Regions from separate parts of the Actinomadura sp. RB99 genome, predicted to be linked through region 1. Evidence: riboswitches for the same ligand, from Rfam matches in the RefSeq annotation. Region 1 holds a riboswitch; the other holds the start of a gene.
What was found. Region 1 has a riboswitch for ZMP and ZTP ahead of pabB (aminodeoxychorismate synthase component I). Riboswitches for the same ligand answer to the same signal wherever they lie in the genome.
Positions count from the first base shown of each region.

Region 2: linked by a shared signal. The riboswitch ahead of glyA (serine hydroxymethyltransferase) and the one ahead of pabB (aminodeoxychorismate synthase component I) in region 1 are both predicted to bind ZMP and ZTP.

Region 1 covers NZ_JABMCA010000001.1:268,002-276,997, reverse strand. The annotation lists gene amrb99_RS01430 (FAD-dependent oxidoreductase) at 1-775, opposite strand, end outside; gene amrb99_RS01425 (MFS transporter) at 858-2,060, opposite strand; gene amrb99_RS01420 (FAD-dependent oxidoreductase) at 2,057-3,040, opposite strand; gene amrb99_RS01415 (XRE family transcriptional regulator) at 3,133-3,792, shown strand; gene pabB (aminodeoxychorismate synthase component I) at 3,703-5,817, opposite strand; ZMP/ZTP riboswitch at 5,842-5,923, opposite strand; gene amrb99_RS01405 (TetR/AcrR family transcriptional regulator) at 5,994-6,596, opposite strand; gene hpnH (adenosyl-hopene transferase HpnH) at 6,714-7,715, shown strand; gene amrb99_RS01395 (ion channel protein) at 7,730-8,971, opposite strand.
Region 2 covers NZ_JABMCA010000012.1:18,374-27,369, reverse strand. The annotation lists gene amrb99_RS13685 (cytochrome P450) at 1-432, shown strand, start outside; gene amrb99_RS13680 (isocitrate lyase/phosphoenolpyruvate mutase family protein) at 429-1,211, shown strand; gene amrb99_RS13675 (FAD-dependent oxidoreductase) at 1,216-2,652, opposite strand; gene amrb99_RS13670 (GNAT family protein) at 2,703-3,290, opposite strand; gene amrb99_RS13665 (carboxymuconolactone decarboxylase family protein) at 3,299-4,030, opposite strand; gene amrb99_RS13660 (GNAT family N-acetyltransferase) at 4,214-5,284, shown strand; gene amrb99_RS13655 (methyltransferase domain-containing protein) at 5,268-6,062, shown strand; gene glyA (serine hydroxymethyltransferase) at 6,064-7,335, opposite strand; ZMP/ZTP riboswitch at 7,391-7,477, opposite strand; gene amrb99_RS50995 (hypothetical protein) at 7,697-7,915, shown strand; gene amrb99_RS13640 (Lrp/AsnC family transcriptional regulator) at 8,528-8,996, opposite strand, start outside.

The sequences.
Region 1 (8,996 bases):
AGTCGCCGGCGACGACGATGCGCGGGTCGCCGATGCTGCGCAGGTACTCGTCCACGAGGGCGCGGCCCCGCTCGTCGACCTCCAGACCGCTGCGCGCGGCGAGGTCGGGGACGCCGCCGATGACGGCCCACAGGACGAGGTCCGACGCGTGCCGCCCGCCCGAGCCCAGCAGCACCTCGCCGTCGTCCCGCACTTCCGTCACCGTGTCGTCCAGCACCGTCACATTCAACCGTTCCAGGCCGGTCCGCACGCGCGCGCGGGCCTTCTCCGAGAGGGAGGCCGCGAAGTCCCGCCCGACGAGCCGCACCGTCAGGCCGGGGCGGGCGTGGGCGACCTCGGCGGCGGTCTCGATGCCGGTCGGCCCTGCGCCGACGACGGTCACCGCGCCGTCCGCGGGCAGGGCCGCCAGCGCCGCGCGGGCCTGCTCCGCCCCTTCCCACGTCCCGACCGGGACGGTGCCCGGCAGCGGCGAGAGCGTGCTGCCGACGGCCAGGACCAGGTAGTCGAAGTCGAGGGCCTCGCCGCCGTCGAGCACCACGCACCCGTCGCCGATCTTCTCCACGGCCGCCTGCCGCGTGCGGATCCCGTCGCGGAGCATCTCCGCCAGCGGGGTCGCCGCCCGGCCCGTCCCGGCGAGCTGCTGGTGCAGCCGCACCCGCTCGACGAAGTCGGGCCGGGGGTTCACCACCGTGATCTCCGCGCCCGGCGCCTTCTTCGCCAGCCGGTTCGCCGCGAGCGTCCCGGCGTATCCGGCGCCTGCCACGATCACCTTCATGTCCGCCTCCTGCGTCTCGGATGGGTCTGCCCATGAGACACCGGGGGCGCCCGGTCCATAACAGCGCCGCGGGTAACGTGCGTCACACCGCCGTGACCTGGGCGGGCACCGGCCGCGACCGGCGCCGGGACAGCGCCCGGTCGAGGAGGGCGGCGGGGACGACGGCGGCGGCGAGGGCCGCGCCGATCCAGGCGACGGCGGTGATGCCCGCGCCGGCGTTCAGCGCGGCTCCGGCGAGCGCCGGGACGAGGCTGATGCCGAGCTGGAACGCCGAGACGGTGGTGGCTCCCGCGAGCGTCGGCGCCCGTCCGGCGATCGCGAACACCCGCCCGTAGATCGCCGGGTTCAGCACGAACCCCGCTACTCCGAGGAGCGCGACGAGCGGGACGACGGCCCACGCGTGCCGGGCGAGCAGCGCGAGCAGGACGGAGCACGCCAGGATCCCCGTGGCCCCGGCGAGCAGCGCGGGCGTGGGGTGCCGGTCGGCGATCCGCCCGCCGACCGACAGCCCGGCGAACGCGCCGGCGCCGAACAGCGCGAGGAGCGCGGGCACCCACACCTCGGGGACGCCGGTGACGCCGGTCAGGAGCGGCGCGAGGTAGTTGAAGGAGATCATGTAGGCGGCGGTGCTCAGCAGGGTGGCCGCGTAGACCACCCACAGCTGCGGCCGCCTCAGGGCGCCGAGCTCGCGCCTGACGCTGGGCTCCTCGCCGCCGCCGGTCGCGGGCACGGCGGTCAGGCTCAGGACGGCGCCGGCGGCGGTCAGCGCGGTGACGCCCCAGAACCCGCCCCGCCATCCGGTGAAGTGGCTGAGCAGCGCGCCCGCCGGACCGCCCGCGATCATCGCGAGGCTGAGCCCGCTGACGACGACCCCGGAGGCCCGTGCGGTGCGGTCGGGGGCGACGAGGCCGACGGCGGTGACCGCGGCGACCGCCCAGTACCCCGCGTAGGCGAGCCCGCAGATGAAGCGGCACCCCAGCAGCACCGTGTAGCTGCTGGTCAGTAGCCCCCCGGCGACCGCCACGGCGAAGACCGCCTGCGTGGCGACGAGCGTGGTGCGGCGCGGCCAGCGGAGCGTCAGGATCGCGAACGGCGGCCCGCCGATCACGACGCCGATCGCGAACGCCGAGATCAGCGCGCCCGCCGACGACAGGCCGACGCCGAGGTCGTCGGCGATGTCCGGCAGCACCCCCGCGAGCAGGAACTCCGCGCTGCCCATCGCGAACAGGCTGAACGCGAGCAGATAGACGCCGAGCGGCAGCCTTCCCCTGAACGCCGCGCTCACCGGACCCCACCGCCAACGGTGGCGGCGCGGCGCCGTGCGACCGCCTCGGCGACGTCCTCGTCCAGCAGGTCGTTGTTGATCGCGAACGCGGCGGCGGAGCCCATCCCGGCCGCCGTGACCACCTGGGCGCGCGGGTCCACGACGTTCCCCGCCGCCCACACGCCCGCGACGCTCGTGCGTCCGGTGCGGTCGGTGACGACCCATCCGCCGTCCTTCTCGCAGCCCAGCCGGGTCAGCAGCGCATCGTTCGGGACCATCCGGGGGAAGAGGAACGCGGCGGCGCGGGGGATCACCCGGCCATCGGCGAGCGCGACGCCCCGCAGCCCGTCCCCGTCGGCGACCAGGTGCTCGACCCGGCCTTCGACGATGCGGAGCCCGCGCGCCTCCAGCCGCTCGCAGTCCTCCTCCGCCAGGTCGAGCGTGTGGGCGAAGAAGGCGACGTCGTCGCTCCATCCGCGCAGGAGCAGCGCCTGGTGCACCGCGCCGGGACCGGTGCCGAGGACGGCGAGCGGCCGGTCGCGGACCTCGAACCCGTGGCAGTAGGGGCAATGCAGCACGTCCTTGCCCCACCGCTCGCGCACGCCCGGGATGTCCGGCAGCTCGTCGCGGAGCCCGGTCGCGACGAGGATCCGGCGGGCGGCGAGCACCGGCCCGCCGTCCATGCGGACGCGGAAGCCGGGGTCGATGTGCTCGACCCGTCCGCGGATCAGCCCGGCGCCGTACCGCGCGATCTCGGCGCGGCCGAGCTCCAGCAGCGTCGCCGGGGGCAGCCCGTCGCGGGACAGGAAGCCGTGCATGTGCGCGGCGGGCGCGTTGCGCGGCTCACCGGCGTCGATCACCGCCACCCTGCGGCGGGCCCGTCCGAGCACCAGGGCCGCGTTCAGCCCGGCCGCACCCGCGCCGACCACCACCACGTCGTAGGACCCGTCCCCGGTGGCGCGCGGCGCGCCGCCGGCCCGGTCGTTCGTCGCCTCGTTCACGGCGATCACCTCCGCCGCCGATGCTCCGGCCCGGCATCCCGACCCGACAACTTCCGTTGCCGTTTCCGGGACGCGGGAGGTGGAATGGGGGGATGACCGAGCACTCCCCGCCTTTCGCGCCCGCCCCGGCGGGCGCGCCGGCTCCGGCAAGCGCGCCGGCTCCGGCGGCCGCGATCGCCGACACGCTGGCCCAGGTCGGTCCCCGCCTCAAGCGCGTCCGCACCCGGCGCGGCGTGAGCCTCGCGGCGCTGTCCGAGGCCACCGGCATCTCCAAGAGCACCCTGTCCAGGCTGGAGACGGGACAGCGCCGCCCGAGCCTCGAACTGCTGCTGCCCATCGCGCAGGCCCACCAGGTGCCGCTGGACGAGCTGGTCGGGGCGCCGCAGGTCGGCGACCCGCGCGTGCGCGCGAAGCCCGTCGTCCGCAACGGCCGCACCGTGATCCCGCTGACGCCGCACCCGGGCCCGCTCCAGGCGTGGAAGTCGATCATCCCGGCGGACCAGAACACCCCCGACCCGTGCACGCACGAGGGCTACGAGTGGCTGTACGTCCTGTCCGGGCGGCTGCGGCTCATCCTGGCCGACCACGACCTCGTCATGGGGCCGGGCGAGGCCGCCGAGTTCGACACCCGCCTGCCGCACTGGTTCGGCCCCGCCGGGGACTCACCCGTGGAGGTCCTCAACCTGTTCGGCCGCCAGGGGGAGCGCGTCCACATCCGCGCCCGGCCGCGCCCCCGCGACGCCGGCCGGTGACGGCTCCGGCGCCGGGGGCGCCGACGCGGCGATGGCGGCGATCATCGCGCGGGCCTTCACCAGGGTCTCGGCGAACTCCTCCTCCGGGTCGGACAGCGCGACGATCGCGCCGCCCACGTTGAAGGAGGCGCCGCCGGGCGCGACGACGATCGTCCGGTTGACGACGCTCAGCTCGCACGCGCCGCCGAGGGAGAACCAGCCGAGCGCCCCGGAGTAGACGCCGCGGGCCCGCCCCTCCAGCCGGTCGATGATCTCCATCGTGCGGACCTTCGGCGCGCCGGTCATCGACCCCGGCGGGAACGCGGCGCGCGCGCACCCGACCGCCGTCACCCCGTCGCGGAGCCTGCCCTCGACCGTGGACACCAGGTGGTGGACGGGCGCGAACGACTCGACGTCGAACAACCGCGGGACGCGCACGGAGCCGACGGCGCAGACGGTGTTCAGGTCGTTGCGGACGAGGTCCACGATCATGAGGTTCTCGGCGCGGTCCTTCTCGCTGGCCGCCAGCTCGCGGCGGAGGGCGTCGTCGTGCCCGGGGGCGGCGCCGCGGGGCCGGGTGCCCTTGATCGGCTTCGACCGCACCAGCCCCTCGGACGTCACCGCGAGGAACTGCTCCGGCGAGGCGCTGAGCACCGCGACGCCGGGGAAGGCGAGCAGCGCGCCGTACGGGACGGGGCTGACCCGCCGGAGGTGCGCGAACGTGGCGGCGGGGTCGACGGCGGTGCGCGCCGTCGCGGTGTTGGACAGGCAGATCTCGTACGACTCCCCGTCGCGGATCTCGTCCAGGCACTCGGCGACCAGGCCGAGGTACGCCTCCCGGTCGTGGTGCAGCTCGACGGGCGGTTCCGCCGCGTCGCCGGTCAGCGGCCCGGTCAGCGGCGGAGCCGGCTCGGACGGCAGGCCGCGGACGCGCTCGGCGGTCGCGGCGAACCACGCGTCCACCTCCGGGTCGCGGGCCAGGCGGCTGAGGCGCAGCAGGTAGGACTCGCCTTCCGCGTGGTCGATGACCAGCGCCCGGTCGGCGAACACCATCGCGGCGTCCGGGGTGGGCGAGGCGTGCGCGGCGGTGCCGCCCGTCTCGGCCTTCAGCTCGTACCCGAGGTAGCCGACGTAGCCCAGGCGGAACCCGAACGGGAGATCGCCGTCGTCGGGCAGCGCCCGCCGGGTCACCTCCCGTTCCAGGTAGTCGAAGAACGAGCCGGCCGGCTGCTCCGACACGGTGCCGTGCCCGTCCACCCGGACGCGCCGCTCCGCGACCCGGTACGTCACCAGCTCGCCGAGCGGGCCGTCGCCGTCGCCCATCATCGTGAACCGCGACGTCCCCTCCGCGTGCGTGCCGCTGTCCAGCCAGAACGCGCCGGGACGTCCGGCGAACACCGTCCGGTAGGCCGCCTCGGGGTCGGGTGCCGCCGCCAGCCGGTGGACGTGGAGCCGGTAGGGCCCCGCGCCGTGGTGCGCGCGCGTGAGGTCGCGGAAGTTGGCCAGCAGCTCGCGGCCGTGACCGGTGCGGATGGACTCGGGATGGAACTGGATGCCCCAGATCGGCGCCGACCGGTGCCGCACCCCCATCAGGACGCCGTCGTCCGACCACGCGACGGCCTCCAGCTCGTCGGGCAGCGCCGTGACCGCCAGCGAGTGGTACCGGACGACGGGCAGCGGCGACGGCAGCCCCGCGAAGAGCCCCTCCCCGGTGTGGACGACCTGGGAGACCTGTCCGTGCACGGGTTCCGGCGCGTGCTCGACCTTGCCGCCGAGCCGGTGGCAGATGCCCTGGTGCCCCAGGCACACCCCGAGCAGCGGCAGCGACCACTCGTCGATCACCCGGGCGCCGATGCCGATGTCGCGGTCGCGGTCGGGACGTCCCGGCCCGGGGGAGATGACCACGTTGTCGAAGTCGGCGGGGGACAGCCCCGACCAGTCGGCGTCGTTGCGGACGACCGTCGGCGGCCGCCCGTTCACCTCGCCCAGCAGCTGGTACAGGTTGAACGTGAACGAGTCGTAGTTGTCGATCAGAAGTGTCCGCATCGGCGACCGCTCCCGGGCGTCGTCATGGATCGCCCAGGCGCACGGCGGCGGTGGCGGGCCGCTCCCCGGTGGTGCTCCACCCTAGGCGCCAGTCACGGCCCGCCCACACTGTAACCGCAGGCGGCGCCCGGTGGTCAGCCCGGCCGGAGGCCCGCTCAGGCCGGCCGGTGGCACGCTCAGGCCGGCCGGAGGCCGCGGAGGGTGCGGTCGAGGACGGCGCCGACCTCGGCGCGCGCGGCGGCATGGTCGGCGGCGCGCGCGATGACGAGGCTCGCCTCGATGATCATCGCGACGATCAGCCGGGCCAGCACGCCCGGCGGCTGCCGGTCGAGCTCGCCGGCGTCCATCGCGCGCTCCAGCCACTCGGTGAGCAGCCGCAGGCCGTGCCGTTCCGCGAGGTCGTTCCAGGCGTCGGCGCCGAGCACGATGGGGCCCTCGACGAGCACGAGGCGCTGGAAGTCGCTGTCGACGCAGGTGTCGAGGAACGCGGCGAGGCCGTCCCGGATCTGGGCCAGCGGGCCGCCCGCCGCGGGCCGGTCGAGCTGCTGGCGGATCAGCCGCTCGGCCAGCTCCGCGCCGACCTGCTCGACCACGGCGGCGAACAGCGCGGCCTTGTCGCGGAAGTGGTGGTAGAGCGCGCCGCGGGTGACGCGGGCGGCGGCGACGACGTCCTCGGTGCCGGTGGCGGCGTAGCCGCGCTCGGCGAACAGCGCGCGGGCGGCGGCCAGCAGGGCGGCGCGGGTGTCGGCGGCGTGCTCGGCGCGTCGGGACGGCGTCATACCCGCGAACCTATATTGACGTACAGCCACCATGTTTCATACTCGCTGTATGGAGCATCGTCCGGATGCCGGGACGGTCCGGCGCACGGACGACACCCGCGGCTCAGGGAGGCGCACATGGGACTGCCCATGCGGCTGGCGGTCAAGATCGGGACCCATCTGGTGCGGCAGCGGATCCGCGGCACCGCGAAGTTCCCGATGATCATGGAGCTGGAACCGCTGTTCGCCTGCAACCTCAAGTGCGCCGGCTGCGGCAAGATCCAGCAGCCCGCGTCGCTGCTCAAGCAGCGGATGCCGGTGGAGCAGGCGGTGGCCGCCGTCGAGGAGTGCGGCGCGCCGATGGTGTCGATCGCCGGCGGCGAGCCGCTCATGCACCCGCAGATCGACCGGATCGTCGTCGAGCTGCTGCGGCGCCGCAAGTTCGTCGTCCTGTGCACCAACGCGGTGCTGCTGCGCAAGCACCTGCACCGCTTCCGCCCGCACCGCGACTTCGCCTGGATGGTGCACATCGACGGGCTGAAGGAGCGCCACGACGAGTCCGTCAGCAAGGACGGCGTCTTCGACGAGGCCGTGGACGCGATCCGGGCCGCCAAGGCCGCCGGGTTCACCGTCTACACGAACTCGACGTTCTACAACACCGACACCCCCGAGACCATCCGGGAGACCCTGGACTACCTGAACGACGAGCTCGGCGTCGACCGGATGGAGATCGCGCCCGGCTACGCCTACGAGAAGGCCCCCGACCAGGACCGGTTCCTCGGCGTCCAGCAGACCCGCGACCTGTTCCGGCAGGCGTTCGCGGGCGGCCGCCGGCGGCGCTGGCGCCTCAACCACTCCCCGCTCTACCTCGACTTCCTCGAAGGCCGGCGCGAGTTCGCGTGCACGCCGTGGGGCGTGCCGTCGTACTCGCTCCTCGGCTGGCAGAAGCCCTGCTACCTGCTCGCCGACGGCTACGCCGCCTCCTGGAAGGAGCTGCTGGAGACCACCGACTGGGACGCCTACGGCCGCGGCCGCGACCCGCGCTGCGACAACTGCATGGCCCACTGCGGCTACGAGCCCACCGCCGTCCTCGCCACCACGCAGTCGCTCCGCGAGAGCCTCCGGGCCCTGGCGGGCTGACGCTCCGCGCCTCGTCAGCCCTCCTTGACGAGCATCGGCGGGCGCCCGACGGCCAGCAGCCACGGCGGCAGGATGACGACGCACATCAGCGGCAGCAGCTTGATGTCGGTGACGACGGTGACCGCCATGAACAGGCTCAGCCAGCCCTGCCGGGTGACGGCGACGAGCAGCCCGAGCACCCCCGCGCTGATCGCGAGGGACACCGGGACGTCGTCCACCAGCCGGTTCGCGAGCAGCCCGATCGCGACGCCCGTGAACACCGACGGGAAGATCCGCCCGCCGCGGAACCCGCACGACGCGGCGATCAGCAGCGCGGCCAGCTTCACCACGACGATCAGCAGCAGCCCGCCCGTCGAGTGCGACGACACGTGCTCGGTGAGGGTCTTCATCTCGCTCAGGCCCTTGAACAGGGTGATCCGGCCGCCGATCGCGCCGAGCACGCCGAGCGCCGCCCCGCCGGCCACGAGCGCGGCGACCGGGCCCGGCAGCCGGTGGAAGGCGGCGTGGACGTACGGGAACGCGTACACCAGCACCAGCCCGAGCGCGCACGCGGCGAGGGCGATGACCGAGCCGCTGACCAGGTCGACGAGCGTGAAGCCGGGGTAGCCGGGGACGTCCACCGCCAGCACCGGCGCGGCGAGCACGACGGTGGTGAGCGCCCCGGCGCCGGCGGCGACGAGCGGCGCGAACAGGCGGTCCCACAGCGGGGTGCCGGACTCGCCCGTCATCGTCTCCGACAGGATGAGCGCCGCGGCGACCGGAGTGCCGAACAGCGCGCCGATCGTCCCGGCCGCCGCGAGCCCCACCCACGCCTCGCCCGGGACCCTGGGCAGGAAGCGCCGCCCGAGCGCGAACGCCAGCGCGACGTTGACCGCGGTGATCGGGTTCTCCGGGCCGAGGCTGACCCCGCCCGCGAGCGTGAGGACGGTGGCGAGCAGCAGGCTCGGGACGACGGGCGCGGGCATCGGCGGCGCGACGAGGCCCTCGGTGGCCGGGTCGGGTCCCGCGTGGCCCGGCACCTTCCAGACGACGAGGCCGACCGCGACGCCCGCCAGGACGAGGATCAGGACCGTCCACCAGGCGGGCTCCCCGCCGATGCCGAGGGCGTGCGGGAGCCGGTCCCAGACGGCTTTCTGCAGCGCCTCGGCGACCGTGCTCACGCCGAGCAGGAGCAGGCTCGCCCCCACGCCGATCAGCAGTGCGGGCAGCGACAGCGCCAGCAGCGCGCGAGGCTGGGTCGCGGTGGTGCCGGCCACCCGCCCTCCCCCCGGAGCCGACGCG
Region 2 (8,996 bases), on a different contig from region 1:
CCCGGCCCGGACGAGGAGGTCGCCAACCGGATCGCCGTCTACCTGCAGGCGTACGAGGCCACCGCCGGGCTCGTCCGCGCGGTCCTCCCCGCGTCGCGGCGCCCCGAGGCGCGCGGCTTCCCGATCGAGGCCGTCGTCGCCGAGACGCTGCGCTTCGACCCGCCGGTCCCGGCGATGCGCCGCGTCAGCCGCACGGCTCTCGCCTTCGGCGGGTGCGAGATCGCCGAAGGCGCCACCGTGACCCTCGACCTGCGGGCGGCCAACCGAGACCCGGCGGTGTTCGCCGAGCCGGACCGTTTCGATCCGGGGCGCGGGGAACCCCGTCATCTGACCTTCGAGACGGGCCGCCGGCCCTGCCCGGGCGCGGACCACGCCGTGCGGCTGGCGGCGGGCGCGGTCGAGGCGCTCAACGACAGGGAGGCCGTCCGATGAACCATCCGCAGACGTTCCGGGACCTGCACCGCGGCGACCGCCCGCTGCTCCTGCCCAACGCGTGGGACTTCGCGAGCGGCGCGGCGCTGGCGGAGGCGGGGTTCCCCGCCGTCGGGACGACCAGTCTCGGCGTCGCCGCCGCGGCCGGGAAGGCCGACGCGACCGGCGACGCGCGGGACGAGACCCTCGCGCTGGCGCGGAACCTCGCCCGGCTGCCCCTCCCGGTCACGGTCGACATCGAGGGCGGCTTCTCCACGAGGGTCGCCGACGTCGCCGAACTCGCGACGGAACTGGCCTCGTACGGGATCGCCGGCGTCAACCTGGAGGACGGCCGCTCCGACGGGACGCTCGCCCCGCTCGACCACCAGGCCACGGTCATCGCGGCGGTCAAGCGGGCCGCGCCGCAGGTGTTCCTGAACGCCCGCACCGACACGTTCTGGCTGGCCGGGGACGAACCCGACATGGACGAGACGCTGCGCCGGGTGCGGGCGTTCGCCGAGGCGGGCGCGGACGGGGTGTTCGTCCCCGGAATCGCCGCCGACGAGGACGTCCGGGCCGTCGTCGACGCGGTCGACCTGCCGCTGAACGTGCTGTTCATGCTGGGCAGGACGGACGTCGAGCGGCTCGCCGGCCTGGGCGTCCGCCGGGTCAGCACGGGCTCGCTGCTGTTCCGCAAGGCGCTCCAGGCGACGGTCGCGTCCGCCCTGGACGTCTCCGGCGCCGCCTCCGAGGCCCCCGCCTTCTCCTACGGCGACGTCCAGGCCCTGGTCGCACGCTGAGGCGTCAGTGGCCCGTGATCGCGTCGGCGAGACGGGCCAGCGCGGACGTCCGCGGCGACGAGGTCGCGGACTCGCGGGCGTCCGCGGCCCGGTAGAGCGCGTACATCGCGTGGACGCCGAGCCAGCGCAGCGGCTCCGGCTCCCAGCGGCGGACGCGCCGGTCCACCCACGGCAGCGCGGTCAGCTCCGTGTCCTCGCGCAGGACGAGGTCGCGCAGCGTCCTTCCGGCGAGGTTCGCCGTGGCGACGCCGTGGCCGGTGTAGCCGCCCGCGTGCCCGAGCCCGGAGGCGTGGTCCACCACGACGGTCGAGCACCAGTCGCGGGGCACGCCGAGGACGCCCGACCAGGCGTGCGCGACGCGCCCGTGCTCGGCGGCCGCCGGGAACATCGCGGCGAGCATCGACCACAGCTCGGCGACGGTCGCGGGCTCCGTCCGGCCGCCGTCGTCCACCCGGGACGCGTAGCGGTACGGCCGGCCGCGGCCGCCGAACGCGATGCGGTCGTCGGCGGTCCGCTGCGCGTACATGTAGTAATGCGCGAGGTCGCCGAGCAGCTCGCGGCGGTCCCAGCCGATCGCGTCCCACACGGCCGGCGGCAGCGGCGTCGTGACGATCATGGAGCTGTTCATCGGCAGCCAGTCGCGGTGGTGGCCGCCGACCCCGGCGGTGAACCCCTCGGTCGCGCGCAGCACGTACTCGGCGGTGACGGTGCCGTTCGGGGTGACGGCGGCGGCCGGGACGGCGCCGCGCCGCGGCACGATCCGGACCACCGGGGTCCGCTCGTAGACGTGGACGCCGAGGCCGCGGACCGTCTCCGCCAGGCCCCGGACGAGCTTGGCGGGCTGCACGCGGGCGCAGTGCGGGCTCCACGCGGCGGCCGTCGCGCCCGCGACGCGCAGCCGCTCGTCGCGCTCGGCGGCGGGCAGCGGGACGAGGTCCTCCTCCGTCCAGCCCCAGTCGCGGGACGCGGCGACCATCGCGGCGAGCCGGGCCCGCTGCGCGGGGTTGCGGGCGACGTGCAGCACCCCGCTCTTGACCAGGTCGGCGTCGATGCCCTCCGCCGCGGCGACCCGGATCACCTCGTCGACCGCGTCGAACATGGCGTGCTGCAGGGCCACGGCGGCGAAGCGCCCGTGCCGGGCCGCGTACCGCTCCCGCGATCCGGCGATCTCCCCGAGCACCCAGCCGCCGTTGCGGCCGGACGCCCCGAACCCGGCGAACTCGCGCTCCAAGACGACGATCTCCAGCTCGGGACGGGCGCGCTTGAGGTAGTAGGCCGTCCAGAGGCCGGTGTAGCCGGCGCCGACCACGCAGACGTCGGCGGCGCGCGGGCCGGGCAGCCGGGGGCCCGGTTCGGGGCGGCCGGTCCGCCGGTACCAGTGGGAGACGCCGCCGTTGGCGAAGCCGGGTGCCAGCGGCGCCCGGCCGGACGAGGAGCTCATCCGCTCATACTGCTGTATCCGACAGTCTGGACGGTAGAGGGCGACGGATTCTAAGGGACAGCGTCGATCCCACGACGGGATCCGAGCCATCCGGACCGGTCGGCGGCATAGTAGGACGGGCCGTCGGGGCCGCTCGCACCGCCGCGCCACGGCCGCATCCCGAGGCTCGCGGCGACCTCGGCGGACACCGCGCTGTCCGGGTCGAACTCGGCGGTGACCCGGCGCAGCCCGACCACCCCGAACGCGTAGTCCAGCACCGCGCGGGACGCCTCGGCCGCCAGCCCCTGCCCCCACCGGTCCGGTTCGAGGCTGTAGAGGATCTCCACGTCCACCCCCCGGTCGAACGGGCCCTCGTGGCCGCGCAGCCCGGCCACCCCGATCAGCGGCGCGCCCGGCCGCGGCTCGGCGGGCGCCGGCCCACCGCGGAGGGGCCGCAGCGCCCACAGGCCGTAGCCCTCGGTGGCGAAGTCCCGCTCGCTGGTCTCGATGATCTCGGTGACCTGGACGGGCGAGATCGACGCGCCGTCGAACAGGTGCCGGCGGACGACCGGGCCGGTCCAGTGCGTGCGCAGCGCGTGGTGGTCGGTCATGCCGATGGGGTGCAGGGCGAGCCGTCTCGTCAGCAGCGTCTCGGTCATCGCGGGCCTCACTCGTCGGGCGCCCGGCCGCCGGCGGCGGGCTCGGGCCAGTGCGGGGCGGGCTCCCCGTCGGGCACGCCGACCCGGAACACCCGCAGCTGCGTCGCCAGCGCCGCGTAGTAGCCGACGAGCGTGACGAGCTCGACGAGGGCGGGCCGGCCGAGGGTCGCGACCGCCTCGGTGTAGACGGCGTCGGCGAGGTCGTTCTCGGCGACGAGCTGCCGGGCGGCCTCGTGGACGAGGCGTTCGCGGGCGTCGGCGAGCATCGGTGCCCGGCCTTCGCGCAGCGCGTCCAGCTCGTCCTCGCGCAGGCCCGCGCGCCGGCCGAGCCGCTCATGCGCGTACCACTCGTAGTCCGAGCGCACGTGCGCGGCGACGACGAGGGTCGCGATCTCCCGCTCGCGCTTGGTGAAGGCGGTGCGGAACCGGAGGGCGGCGCCGAGGTCCTGCAGCGGCATCCCGACGGCCGGGCTGTACAGCATGGCGTTGAACGGGCCGAGCAGGCGGCCCTCGTCGTCCATGAACCCGAGCGCGCGGGCCTTCGCCCGGGAGCCCGGAGGGGCGTCGCCGCCGGCCGCGGGCGCGGCGTCGCCGTCCATGCGGGGGCCGCCGGTCAGGGCCTCGTACACGGCCTGCTGCTCGGCGCCGAGCGAGGCCGGGGACAGCAGGGGCAGGCGGGCCGACGGCGGCCCGTTCCGGGGTGGGTCGTTGACGTGCTCACCGCTCACGGGGTCGATCACTTACCGCACGCTAGGCCGTCGCGTCGGGCCTCTCAAGCCCTCGTCCGGAATGTGAAACCGCGCGCTCACGATGACGTAGCGCCCGCGTAACAGCCGTGAACCAGAGTGGCCACGTCCGCACCGGACACCGGCCGGACCCGGATCGCCCGCGACCCGGCCGGCGGCCCGCGAAGGGAACGTTCCATGCCGCTGCTCCGCATCCGCACCGAGATCGAGGACCGGCCGGGAAGGCTGGCCCTGCTGACCGCCGCGCTGGCCGGCCGCGGCGCCAACATCCTCGCCCTGTCCGTCCAGGTGGACGCCGGCGGCGTGGTCGACGAGTTCCTCGTGGACGTCCCGGCCGGCACCGCCGGGCCGCGGGAGCTGGCCGAGGCGCTCGCCGCGGCGGGCGGCGCGCGCACGGCCGTCCGCCCGGCCCGGCCGCACGAGCTGGTGGACGAGCCCACGCGGGCGCTGGTGCTGGCCTCCCGGCTGCGCGCCGAGCCCCACGCGGTCCCGGAGGTCCTCGCCGACCTGCTGCGCGCCGACGAGTCCGCCTGGGCGCGCCCCTCCGACCGCGCCGACGCGGACGACGAGTACGTCCTGACCGTCCCGCTGGGGCACGGGCGGGCCGTCCGGCTCCGGCGCTACGGCCTGCCGTTCACCGCGACGGAGGCGGCGCGCGCCGACGCGCTCGTCCGCGCGGCGCTGCCCGCCGAGCCGCCGCGCCCGGCGTCCCGCCGGCTGCCGCTGCGCGACGGGACGCACGTGACCGTCCGGCCGATCGAGCGCCGCGACGCCCCCGCGATCCGCGAGCTGCACGAGCGGTGCTCGCTGGACAGCCGCCGGATGCGCTACTTCAGCCCGAAGCCGTACCCGCCGCCGCGGGCGATCGAGCGGTTCTGCGACCCGGCGCACGGCCTGACGCTCGTCGCCGAGGGCCCGGACGGATCGCTGCTCGCCCTCGCGCACCTGATCCACGTGCTCGACCCGGGCGTCGCGGAACTGGCGTTCCTGGTCGAGGACGGCTGGCAGGGCCGCGGCCTCGGCCGCGCGCTCGCCGAGCTGCTGCTGGCGCTGGCCCGCGAGCGCGGCCTGGTGGAGCTGCGCGCGACCGCGCTGAGCGAGAACGTGCGGATGCGGCGCCTGCTGACCTCGCTCGGCGGCCGGACCCGGCGCACCGAGGAGCCGTCCATCGTGGAGATCAGGCTGCGGGCGGACGGCCGCCCCGCCCCCGGGGCGCTGGCAGGATGGCGGGGTGACCGGCATCTATGACGACCCCTGGGCCTACGAGCTGGCCTGCTCGTTCCGCGACGTGGGCGCCGAGACCGGCGTGCTCCTCGGCTGGTGCGCCGAGCACCGCCCGGATGCGGCGGGCCCGGTCCGGACGGTGCTGGAGCTGGCCGCCGGGCCCGCCGAGCACGCCCGCGAGCTGGCCCGCCGCGGCCTGACCGCGACCGCGCTGGACCTGAACCCGGCGATGTGCGCGTACGCGGCGCGCGAGGCCGGGCGCGCCGGGGTCGCGGTCGAGGTCGTCCAGGACGACATGACGGCGTTCGACCTCGGCCGCCGGTTCGACCTGGTGCTGACCATGCTGGACTCCACGTCCCACCTGATGACGCTGGACGCGTTCGTCGCGCACCTGCGCCGCGTCGCCGCGCACCTGGCGCCCGGCGGGCTGTACGTGATCGAGATGTCGCACCCGCGCGACCGGCTCTCGGACGACCCGAGCGTCAGCACCGGCTGGACGGTCGAGCGCGACGGCGTGCGCGCCACCGTCCGGTGGGGCGAGCCCACCGACCTGCTCGACCCCGTCACCCAGATCGCCGACGACCGCGTGACGATGACGATCGAGGCGGACGGCGCGACCCGCGTCATCGAGGACGTCGTCCCCTACCGGTTCTGGACCGCGACCGAGCTCGACGCGGCGATCCGGCTCGCGGGCGGGCTGGACGTCGCCGCCCGGTACGGCGACTTCGGGACCGGTGCGGACGCGGTGGCCCTCACCGATCCCGAGGCCTGGCGCATGATCACGATCCTGCGCGCGTCCTGATTCAGGGGGTGGGCGCCCACCCCGGCATCGGGTAGCCCGCCAGCATCTCGCGGACCTCGCCCGCGACCCGCTCGACGGCCGTCTCGTCCCCCCGGGCGGCGGCCCGCACGACCTCGTCGATCCAGGCCGCGATCCGCGGCATCCGCGCCTCGTCCAGCCCGCGGGTGGTGATCGCGCCGGTGCCGAGCCGCAGCCCCGACGGGTCGAACGGCTTGCGCGGGTCGAACGGGACCGCGTTGTAGTTCAGCTCGATGCCGGCGCGGTCCAGGGCCTGCGCGGCGGGCTTGCCCGCGACGCCCTTGTTCGTCAGGTCGATGAGGATCAGGTGGTTGTCGGTGCCGCCGGAGATCAGGTCGTAGCCGCGCTCCAGCAGCGCCCCCGCGAGCGCCTTCGCGTTCGCCACGACCTGGTGGGCGTACCGGGAGAAGTCCGGCGTCGCGGCCTCCTTCAGCGCGACGGCGATCGCGGCGGTGGTGTGGTTGTGCGGGCCGCCCTGCAGGCCGGGGAAGACGGCCTTGTCCACCGCCTTCGCGTGCTCGGCCGTCGACATGATCATCGCGCCGCGCGGGCCGCGCAGCGTCTTGTGCGTGGTCGTGGTGATCACGTCGGCGTGGCCCACCGGGGACGGGTGCGCGCCGCCGGCGACCAGGCCCGCGATGTGCGCGATGTCGGCGGCCAGCACCGCCCCGACCTCGCGGGCGATCTCGGCGAACGCCGGGAAGTCGATGGTGCGGGGCACCGCCGTCCCGCCGCACCAGATCAGCTTCGGCCGCTCCTTCAGCGCGAGGTCGCGGACCTCGTCCATGTCGACGCGGCCGGTGTCGGCGCGGACCTCGTACCGGACGGGCGTGAACCACCTGCCCGTCGCCGACACCGACCAGCCGTGCGTCAGGTGGCCGCCCATCGGCAGCGACAGGCCCATCACCGGGTCGCCGGGGTCGAGGAACGCCATGTAGACGGCGAGGTTCGCGGGCGAGCCGGAGTACGGCTGGACGTTGGCGTGCTCGACGCCGAACAGCTCCTCGGCCCGGGCGATGGCGGCCAGCTCGATCGGGTCGACGTTCTGCTGGCCCTCGTAGTACCGCTTGCCCGCGTACCCCTCGGAGTACTTGTTGGTCAGGACGGAGCCGGTGGCCTCCAGCACCGCCGGCGACACGTAGTTCTCCGAGGCGATCAGCCGGATCTTCTCGAACTGGCGGCGGGCCTCCGCCTCGACCAGCCCGGCGATCTCGGGATCCGCGGCCTGCAGATGGGGGACGGCGGGCTCGTGCACGACTACCTCCGCGCTGCTCGCGCCGGAACGCGCTGCGGGCGCCCCGGCCAGGGGACCCGTACACCCAGGCGCGCGGTGTGCGGACTAGTTTCGCTCCCCGGTGGTCGTCTCCACCTTGACTGCGCCAGTCGCGTTCGCCACATCATAGCGAGCCGCCTCCGGCCCCCGCCGCGTCCGGCGGGTCCGGCGGCTCCGCGCGGGGATCGACACCACGGCCAGCCCGCCGAGCAGCAGCACGGCCCCGGCCGCGACCCGCCCCGACATCCGCTCCCCCAGGACCGCCACGGCCAGGACGGCGGCCACCAGCGGCTCGGCGAGGCTCAGCGTCCCGGCCGTCGCGGCGCTCACCCGGTTCAGGCCCGTGACGAAGAACATGTACGCGGCGGCGGTCGCGGCGACGCCGAGCCACGCCACCAGGGCCGCCGACCGCGGCGCCGCGAGCGCGGGCAGGTCCGCGAGCGTCCAGGGCAGCAGCACCGACCCGCCGGCCAGCAGCGTCACCGACACCGCCGCCGCCATCCCGGTGGCGCCGCCGCCCGGCCCGCTCCGGCCGGTCAGGACCTTCGCCGACACCGTGTAGACGCCGAAGCACGTCCCGGCGACCAGGCTGAGCCCGACGCCGAGCAGGTCGACGCGGGCGTCGGGGCCCGGCGCCATCAGCAGCGCGACGCCGCCGATCGCACAGGCCGTCCCCGCCCACCAGCGCCCGCTGAGCCGCGTCCGGAGGACCAGCCTCTCGCACAGGCCCGTCGAGACGGGCGCGAGCCCGAACACCACGGCGGTCGCGACCGCGGCGCCCGTCCGGCCGACCGCGCTGAAGAACGACGCCTGGAAGATCCCGGTGGCGGCGGACGCGGCGGCCACCGGCGGCCACGTGCGCCGCGACAGCGTCCGGAACGCCCGCGGATCGGCCACGAGCACCAGGGCGGCGAGGATCACCCCGCCGGAGACGATCCGGGCGCCGCCGACCGCGACCGGGTTCGCGGCGGAGCCGGCCAGCACCTGCGCCGGGCCGACCGTCCCCCACAGGACTCCGGCGGCCAGGACCAGCAGCGCTGCGGAAGGGTTGTTTCGTCGGTCCATGCCTCCGAAGCTAGGCAGGCATGCGGCTGTCGGTGCGCTGAGCCGTCATATGTTCGGACTCGAGGCGAGGTCCCGCCGGTTCTTCGATTTCGGGACGGTCAACGCGCTCTCAGGCGTACGGCGTTCGCCCCGTCCGGCCGTCGGCCGCCGGAAGTTCGCCCTGCTCCTTCGGCTGGACGTAGTCGTACACCACGAGGGTGCGGACGTCCACGAACTCCTTGCGGCGGGCCAGCCGGTCGAGCACGAAGTCCCGCAGGTACGTGGTGCTGGGCACCGCCACGTGGACGAACAGGTCCTCGTTGCCCGTCACGACGAACACGCCCACGGCCTCGGGCATCGCGGCCATGCTGTCGCGCGCCGACTCGATCGCCTCACGCGACTGCGGCCGGATCCGGATCGAGATCAGCGCCTGGACACCGCGGCCGAGCCGCTCGAAGTCGACCGCCGCGTGGAAGCCGGTGATGACGCCGCGCGAGCGCAGCGCCCGCGTCCGCTCCAGCGCCGTGGACGGCGCGATCCCGACCGCCTCGGCCAGTTCCCTGTTGGTCTGCCGCCCGTCCCGCTGCAACCGCCGCAGG